2 regions of the Arthrobacter sp. FW306-1B-F12A genome follow, and region 1 is predicted to be linked to the other one. Evidence: predicted binding sites of a transcription regulator. Region 1 holds the regulator's gene; the other holds the start of a gene.
The links. The regulator HspR, encoded in region 1, represses chaperone genes until heat shock. The targets are predictions, from matches to a motif close to AAGTTGAGTCNNNNNGACTCAACTT.

Region 1 (3,404 bases):
CCCGGGCCCCCTCATCCGCTACGGCTCAAGCGGTTTTCTCGCCTAAGGTGAGTTGACCACAAGCTCGCAGCGATACATGGGCCCCGGGAGTGGCATCGGGCCTATCGGAGCCGGGTGGCTGAGGATCGAAGATCCTTGGCCACCCGGCGGAGGGGCGGGGGCCCATGTATCGCGGAGAGCTCGGCAAGAACAGATCGAAAGGAAACGCCCTTGGCCAGCCAGGACTGGGTTGAGAAGGATTTTTACGCCATCCTTGGTGTCGCCAAGGACGCCTCTGACGCTGACATCAAGAAGGCGTACCGCAAGCTTGCGCGGAAGTACCATCCGGATACCAATTCCGGGGATGCTGCTGCGGAGAAGAAGTTCAAGGACATCTCGGAGGCCTATTCGGTGCTCTCGGATGCCGAGGAGCGCCAGCAGTACGATGCCATTCGCGCCATGGGCGGGGCACGCTTCGCGCCGGGCGCAGCTCGCGGCGGCCCGGCCAATGGCGGCTTCGAGGACCTGTTCGGCGGGCTTTTCGGCGGCGGACGCCAGCCTGCCGGTGCCGGGGGCATCCCGCCCGAGTTCGCTGACCTCTTCGGCGGTGGCTTCGGCGGTGGACAGACCGGTTTCCAGCGGGCCCCGCAAAAGGGCAGCGACCGCACGGCGTCCACCTCGATTTCCTTTGCAGGCTCCATTCATGGCACCACGGTGAGCCTCCGCGAAAGCAACGGAAACGTCATCGACGTGAAGATTCCCGCGGGCATCAGGGACGGCCAGAAGGTCCGCCAGCGTGGCAAGGGCAACCCAGGCGCAGCCGGAAACGGGGACCTCATCATCACGGTGAACGTCAAGCCCCACGATTTCTTCAATCGCGACGGCGACAACATCCGGATCCACGTGCCGGTCACCTTCGCCGAGGCGGCCTTGGGTTCCAACATCCACGTGCCGACGCTCGACGGCGACACTGTCACCGTCCGCGTCCCGGCCGGCACGCCTTCCGGGCGGACGCTCCGGGTCAAAGGCCGAGGCGTCAAGACCTCGAAGGGCACCGGAGACCTGCTGGTGACGATCGACGTCTCCGTCCCGCAGAACCTCAACAAACAGGCCGAGGAAGCTGTCAAGGCGTTCGCCGCGGCTACGGCCGACGCCGATCCTCGCCACGACCTGGCCGCCAAGGCCCGCTTGTAGCGGCAGAAGACATGGGAGGGGACGTAGGCATGGGCATCGACATCAACCAGCCGATCTTCGTCATCTCCGTCGCGGCCGAACTGGCTGACATGCACCCGCAGACCCTGCGGCAGTACGACCGGCTCGGCATCGTGTCGCCGAGCCGTGCGCCGGGCAAGTCCCGGCGTTACTCCCAACGCGACATCGACCGCTTGCGCGAGGTCCAGCGGCTCTCCCACGAAGGCGTGTCCCTTGAGGGCATCAAGCGCATCCTTGAGCTCGAAAACCAGGTGGCCGCGCTGCAGTTCCGCGTGGCCGAGTTGAGCGAGGAACTGCAGCGGCGGCGGAGCCCCATGGAGGCCCGCGTTTTTGCTGCGGGAGCAGCCGGCGACGTCGTCAGCCTGGCCCGCGGGCAGCGCCCCCGGGCGCGGTCCCAGGCAGTTGTGGTGTGGAGACCGCGACCGGGGGAGTAGTCCTCTAGGGCCGCGAGAGGGACGCCAGTAGCACCGGCGCATCCTGCCCGGCCCACGTGCCCCGAAGGGCAGCCGAATCTTCCGAACCCTGGATCCCCAGATCCAGGACGCGGTTCACCTGGACGGTGAGTTCACCGGCGTCGATGCTGGTAACGCCGCCTTCGGTGATCGGCGCTGCGGGACTCAGAGCGGGGACTTCGCTGCCGGGGGTTCCACTGCCCTTGGCCTCGACGGAACTCGCCCTTGGCTCCAGCACGCCGTCCATGTCCACGAACTGTTCGGCTTCCCGCTGCCCAGTGAGGATGGCGGTGGCCAGGGCAGCGACGTAGACGGGATCGGTGCAGGCGTCGTACACCCACCTCGTGCCCAACACGGAGTGTTCCATGGTGCCGAGCAGCGAGTGCTCCGCACCGGGCAATTCCGAACCCCGGTAGCTCAGGGGAACCTGGTAGACCTTGCCGCCGTGGGAGACCAAGTGGGTTTCGAGGCCGACTTCGCCGTCCGGATCATCGAAGCGGTACGCACCGAGCAGCTCGGGCGGCGCGGAGCCGTCCTTGGTGAACCACGGCTGGACGGGCAAGTACTTTTCGATGAGCTCAAGTTTGCTAGGACTCAGGGTTGCTCTATGGATGATAGCCATGCGGTCCAGCCTAGGCCACCTAGAAGCAGTTGCTCCAGGGCGAACCTACTCCGCAAATAGCCCGGCCAGGTCCTCCGCCGTCAGCGCGCCACCGGCCAGGGCGTCGCCTTCCATGACATCCGCGAACAGCTGCGACTTCTTGGTCTTGAGCGCCATGACCTTTTCCTCGATGGTGTCCTTGGCCACCAGGCGGTAGACCATGACGTTCCTCGCTTGCCCGATCCTGTGGGTTCGGTCCACGGCCTGCGCTTCCGAGGCGGGGTTCCACCACGGGTCCAGCAGGAACACGTAGTCGGCCTCGGTCAGGTTCAGGCCGAACCCGCCGGCCTTCAAGGAAATGAGGAACACGGGCGCCGCGCCGTTCTTGAATTCGCTCACGACGTCGGCCCGGTTCCGGGTGCTGCCGTCGAGGTAGCAATATTCGATGTCCTCCGCGTCGAGCCGCTCCCGGACCTTGCCCAGGAACCCCGTGAACTGGCTGAAGATGAGCGCCCGGTGCCCCTCGGCGACGATGTCCTCCAGCTGTTCGAACAGCACATCCAACTTGGACGAGCGCACGGCTGACAAGGACTCGTCCACCAGGGAGACGTCCAGGCTCAGCTGCCTCAGCAGGGTGAGCGACTGGAAAATGGTGAAGCGGTTCTTATTGACATCGTCGATGAGCCCAAGGATCTTCTGACGCTCCCGCTGCAAGTGGGTCTGGTACACCTTCTGGTGCCGCGGGTTGAGCACCACTTCGAGCACCTGTTCCTGCTTGGGCGGCAGGTCCTTGATGACTTGCTCTTTGGTGCGGCGCATCATCAGGGGACGGACCCGACGGCGGAGCTTGGCGAGCTGGGCCTTGTCGCCGTTCTTTTCGACGGGCTTTTGGTAGTACTCCGCGAAGCGGCGCGGGCTGGAGAAAAGTCCCGGTGCGACGATCGAGGTCAGCGCCCAGAACTCCATGAGGTTGTTCTCAAGCGGGGTTCCCGTGATGGCCAGCTTGAAGGATGCCGGGAGTTTCCGGGCGCACTGGTAGGCCTTGGACTGGTGGTTCTTGACGAACTGGGCTTCATCGAGCATCAGTCCGGCCCATTCCTTGGCGGCGTAGGCTTCGTAGTCGATCCGGAACAGCGCGTACGAGGTGATGACGACGTCGA
Region 2 (3,404 bases), on a different contig from region 1:
GCGCGGCGGACGGCGTCGGAGACGGCGGCCACGGCCTTGGACTGACCGATCAGCCGCTTTCCGATCTCCTCTTCCATGTGCAGCAGCTTCTGGGATTCCCCCTGGAGCATGCGGCCGGCGGGGATGCCCGTCCAGGCCGAAATAACCTCCGCGATATCGTCCGCCGTGACTTCGTCCGCGACCATCAGGGCGGGCTTCGCTTCACCGCGCGCTTCCCGGGCGGATTCTTCCTCGGCTGCTGCGCTGAGCTCGCGCTCCAACGCGGGCAGTTCGCCGTAGAGAATGCGCGAGGCAGCTTCAAGGTCGCCCTCGCGCTGGAACTTTTCGGCGGCGGACCGCAATTCGTCGATCTTTGCCTTGAGGTCGCCCACGCGGTTGAGCCCGGCCTTCTCGGCTTCCCAGCGGGCGTTCAGCGCACCCAAGGCTTCCTTCTTGTCCGCTTTGTCCGCGCGGAGCGCGGCGAGGCGTTCGATGGAGGCCGCATCCGTCTCGCGCTCGAGTGCCAATTCCTCCATGGTGAGACGGTCCACGGCACGGCGGAGCTGGTCGATTTCCTCGGGAGCCGAGTCGATTTCCATGCGTAGCCGGGACGCCGCCTCATCCACGAGGTCGATGGCCTTGTCCGGCAATTGACGGCCCGAGATGTAGCGGTTGGAGAGCGTGGCGGCGGCTACCAGGGCGGAGTCCGCGATGGCTACCTTGTGGTGGGCCTCGTAGCGTTCCTTGAGGCCGCGGAGGATGCCGATGGTGTCCTCCACGCTTGGTTCGCCCACGTAGACCTGCTGGAAGCGGCGTTCCAAGGCAGGGTCCTTCTCGACGTTCTCGCGGTACTCGTCCAGGGTGGTGGCGCCGATGAGCCGCAGCTCGCCGCGGGCCAGCATGGGCTTGAGCATGTTCCCTGCGTCCATGGCGCTTTCACCGGTGGCACCGGCGCCCACCACAGTGTGGATTTCGTCGATGAACGTAACGATCTGCCCGTTGGAGTTCTTGATCTCCTCCAGCACGGCCTTGAGCCGTTCCTCGAATTCGCCGCGGTACTTCGCGCCGGCAACCATGGATGCGAGGTCCAGCGCGATGAGGGTCTTGCCCCGCAGGCTTTCCGGGACGTCACCTGCCACCATGCGCTGGGCAAGGCCTTCGACGACGGCGGTCTTGCCGACGCCGGGTTCGCCGATCAGCACGGGGTTGTTCTTGGTGCGGCGGCTCAGGACCTGGACCACTCGGCGAATTTCGCTGTCCCGCCCGATCACGGGATCCAGCTTGCCGGAGCGCGCGACGGCGGTGAGGTCCGTGCCGTATTTCTCAAGCGCCTGGAAGGTGTTTTCCGGGTCTTGCGAGGTAACTTTCCGGTCACCGCGGACACCCGGCAAGGCGGCGAGGAGCGCTTCGTGGGAGGCGCCGGCGTCGCGCAATAGCTTCCCCACGGCGTCGCTACCGGCAGAGAGCCCCAAGAGGAGGTGCTCAGTGGACACGAAGGAATCGCCGAGTTTCTCGGCCTCGTTCTGGGCGGCCTGGATGGCCTGCATCGAAGGGCGGGAAAGCTGCGCTTGCTGCACTGAACTGCCCGACGACGACGGCAGGGCCTTGATGGCCGAACTCGCCTGGACGCTCACGGCATCCGGGTCCGCTCCAGTGGCGCGCAAAAGCGCCACCGCGACGCCCTCGCGTTGATCCATGAGGGCTTTGAGCAAGTGGGCTGGCTCCAGCTGCGGATTTCCGGCGGTGGAGGCGTTCATGGCCGCCGCGGAAAGAGCCTCCTGGCTCTTGGTGGTGAATTTGACGTCCATGGAAGAGCTCCTCTCGGGAAAGATGACTATTTCTCAAAGTTGAGTCTACTATGCTCAACTTTGGCGAATCGTCCCTCCTGCTCCATGTTTGCCGACGGCGAAACTGCTGTCCATAGCCTTCCCCGCTTACGGTGAAAAGTCCCTCGCTGTTTGCGTTCCCTGGCCCTAGGATCAGGTGTGACCGGGTGGAACACCCCCCCGGGCGCGCATGAGAAAAAGGACACGCAATGAAGAAGTTCGTAGTTCTCTACAATGCACCACAATCGGCGGAATCGATGATGGCTGACAGCTCCCCTGAGGCAGCAGCCGAAGGCATGAAGCTGTGGATGGACTGGGCCGCGAAGGCTGGCGCTGGGCTTGCCGATCTTGGCACACCCCTCGGTGGCGGCAAAGTGGTTGGGAACTCTGGAGTATCCGATGCAGAGACCGGCGTGGGCGGTTACAGCGTCCTCCAAGCCGAAGACATGGACGGAGCGCTGAAGCTCCTCGAAGGCCACCCGCATTTCCTCATGGCCCCCGAAGTCTCGATCACCGTCTACGAAGCGCTCGACGTCCCGGGCATGTAAGGCAGCACCCGCCGTCGAAATCGTGGGTCCGGGCCGCGCGCTGCGTGCCGGAACGCAGCACTCGGCCCGCGCCCACGATCCCGGCAAAGCGCCGTACGATATGCACATGGCACCCTTCACAGTCACTCGCAATGCGCTGATCCCCGCCGCACCCGCCGACGTCTTCCCCTTCGTCAACAACTTCCACGAGTGGACCAAGTGGTCTCCGTGGGAAGCCGTGGACCCCAAGCTGAACCGGAGTTATTCCGGCAACGAATCCGGCGTCGGAGCAAAGTATGCCTGGAGCGGCAACAACAAGGCCGGCACCGGAACCATGGAAATCGTCGGCTCGGAGGAGCCCGGCAAGATCGACATCCGCCTCGAGTTCACCAAGCCGATGAAGGCAGTCAATCCTACGGGGTTCACGTTCGTGCCCGAAGGGGACGGCACCCGCGTCACCTGGACCATGACCGGCGAGAACAAAGGCCTCGGCAAGATCTTCGCTCTGTTCATGAACATGGAGAAGATGGTGGGCGGCGACTTCGAAAAGGGTTTGACCGCTCTCTCTGCGGTAGCCACCCGGAAAAACTCCTAGTCACCTGGCGCTGGCCATGGCCGTCTTCGTTGATCCGCCGCTGTGGCCCGCGCACGGGACCGTGTTTTCCCACCTCGTCTCGGACACCTCGCTCGAGGAACTGCATGCTTTCGCCGGGGCCGCGGGGATTCCCGGGCGTGCCTTCGATGGCGACCACTACGACGTCCCGGAACGCCGCTACCAGGACCTCCTGTCCGCGGGCGCCATCCCCGTGGAGGCCCGGATTTTGGTGCGGAAACTGATCGCGAGCGGCTTGCGGATCCCGGCCCGACAACGCAGCAAGGCGCTCACCGTACCCTTGCTGGAGCGCTGGAATTCGGCTCTTCCAGGACATGAGGAGCTGGGTTTTGAGCTCCTCGAACGCTGGGGCGAGGACCATCGGAAATACCACAGCCGCACGCATTTGCTGGCGGTCCTGGAAGCCTTGGATCTCCTCACCGAACCCGGGCCGCCCGCGCGCTCAGTGACGTTGGCCGC

Region 2: the regulator HspR is predicted to act here: its motif matches at 1,824-1,848, upstream of clpB (ATP-dependent chaperone ClpB).

The regions. Positions count from the first base shown of each region.
Region 1 covers NZ_JBYSXD010000042.1:6,689-10,092, reverse strand. Annotated here, with positions in the region: gene AC3WJU_RS17320 (DnaJ C-terminal domain-containing protein) at 211-1,173, shown strand; gene AC3WJU_RS17315 (heat shock protein transcriptional repressor HspR) at 1,203-1,625, shown strand; gene AC3WJU_RS17310 (CG0192-related protein) at 1,630-2,265, opposite strand; gene AC3WJU_RS17305 (DEAD/DEAH box helicase) at 2,311-3,404, opposite strand, start outside.
Region 2 covers NZ_JBYSXD010000033.1:27,913-31,316, reverse strand. Annotated here, with positions in the region: gene clpB (ATP-dependent chaperone ClpB) at 1-1,787, opposite strand, end outside; gene AC3WJU_RS15445 (YciI family protein) at 2,015-2,353, shown strand; gene AC3WJU_RS15440 (SRPBCC family protein) at 2,460-2,927, shown strand; gene AC3WJU_RS15435 (DUF4031 domain-containing protein) at 2,944-3,404, shown strand, end outside.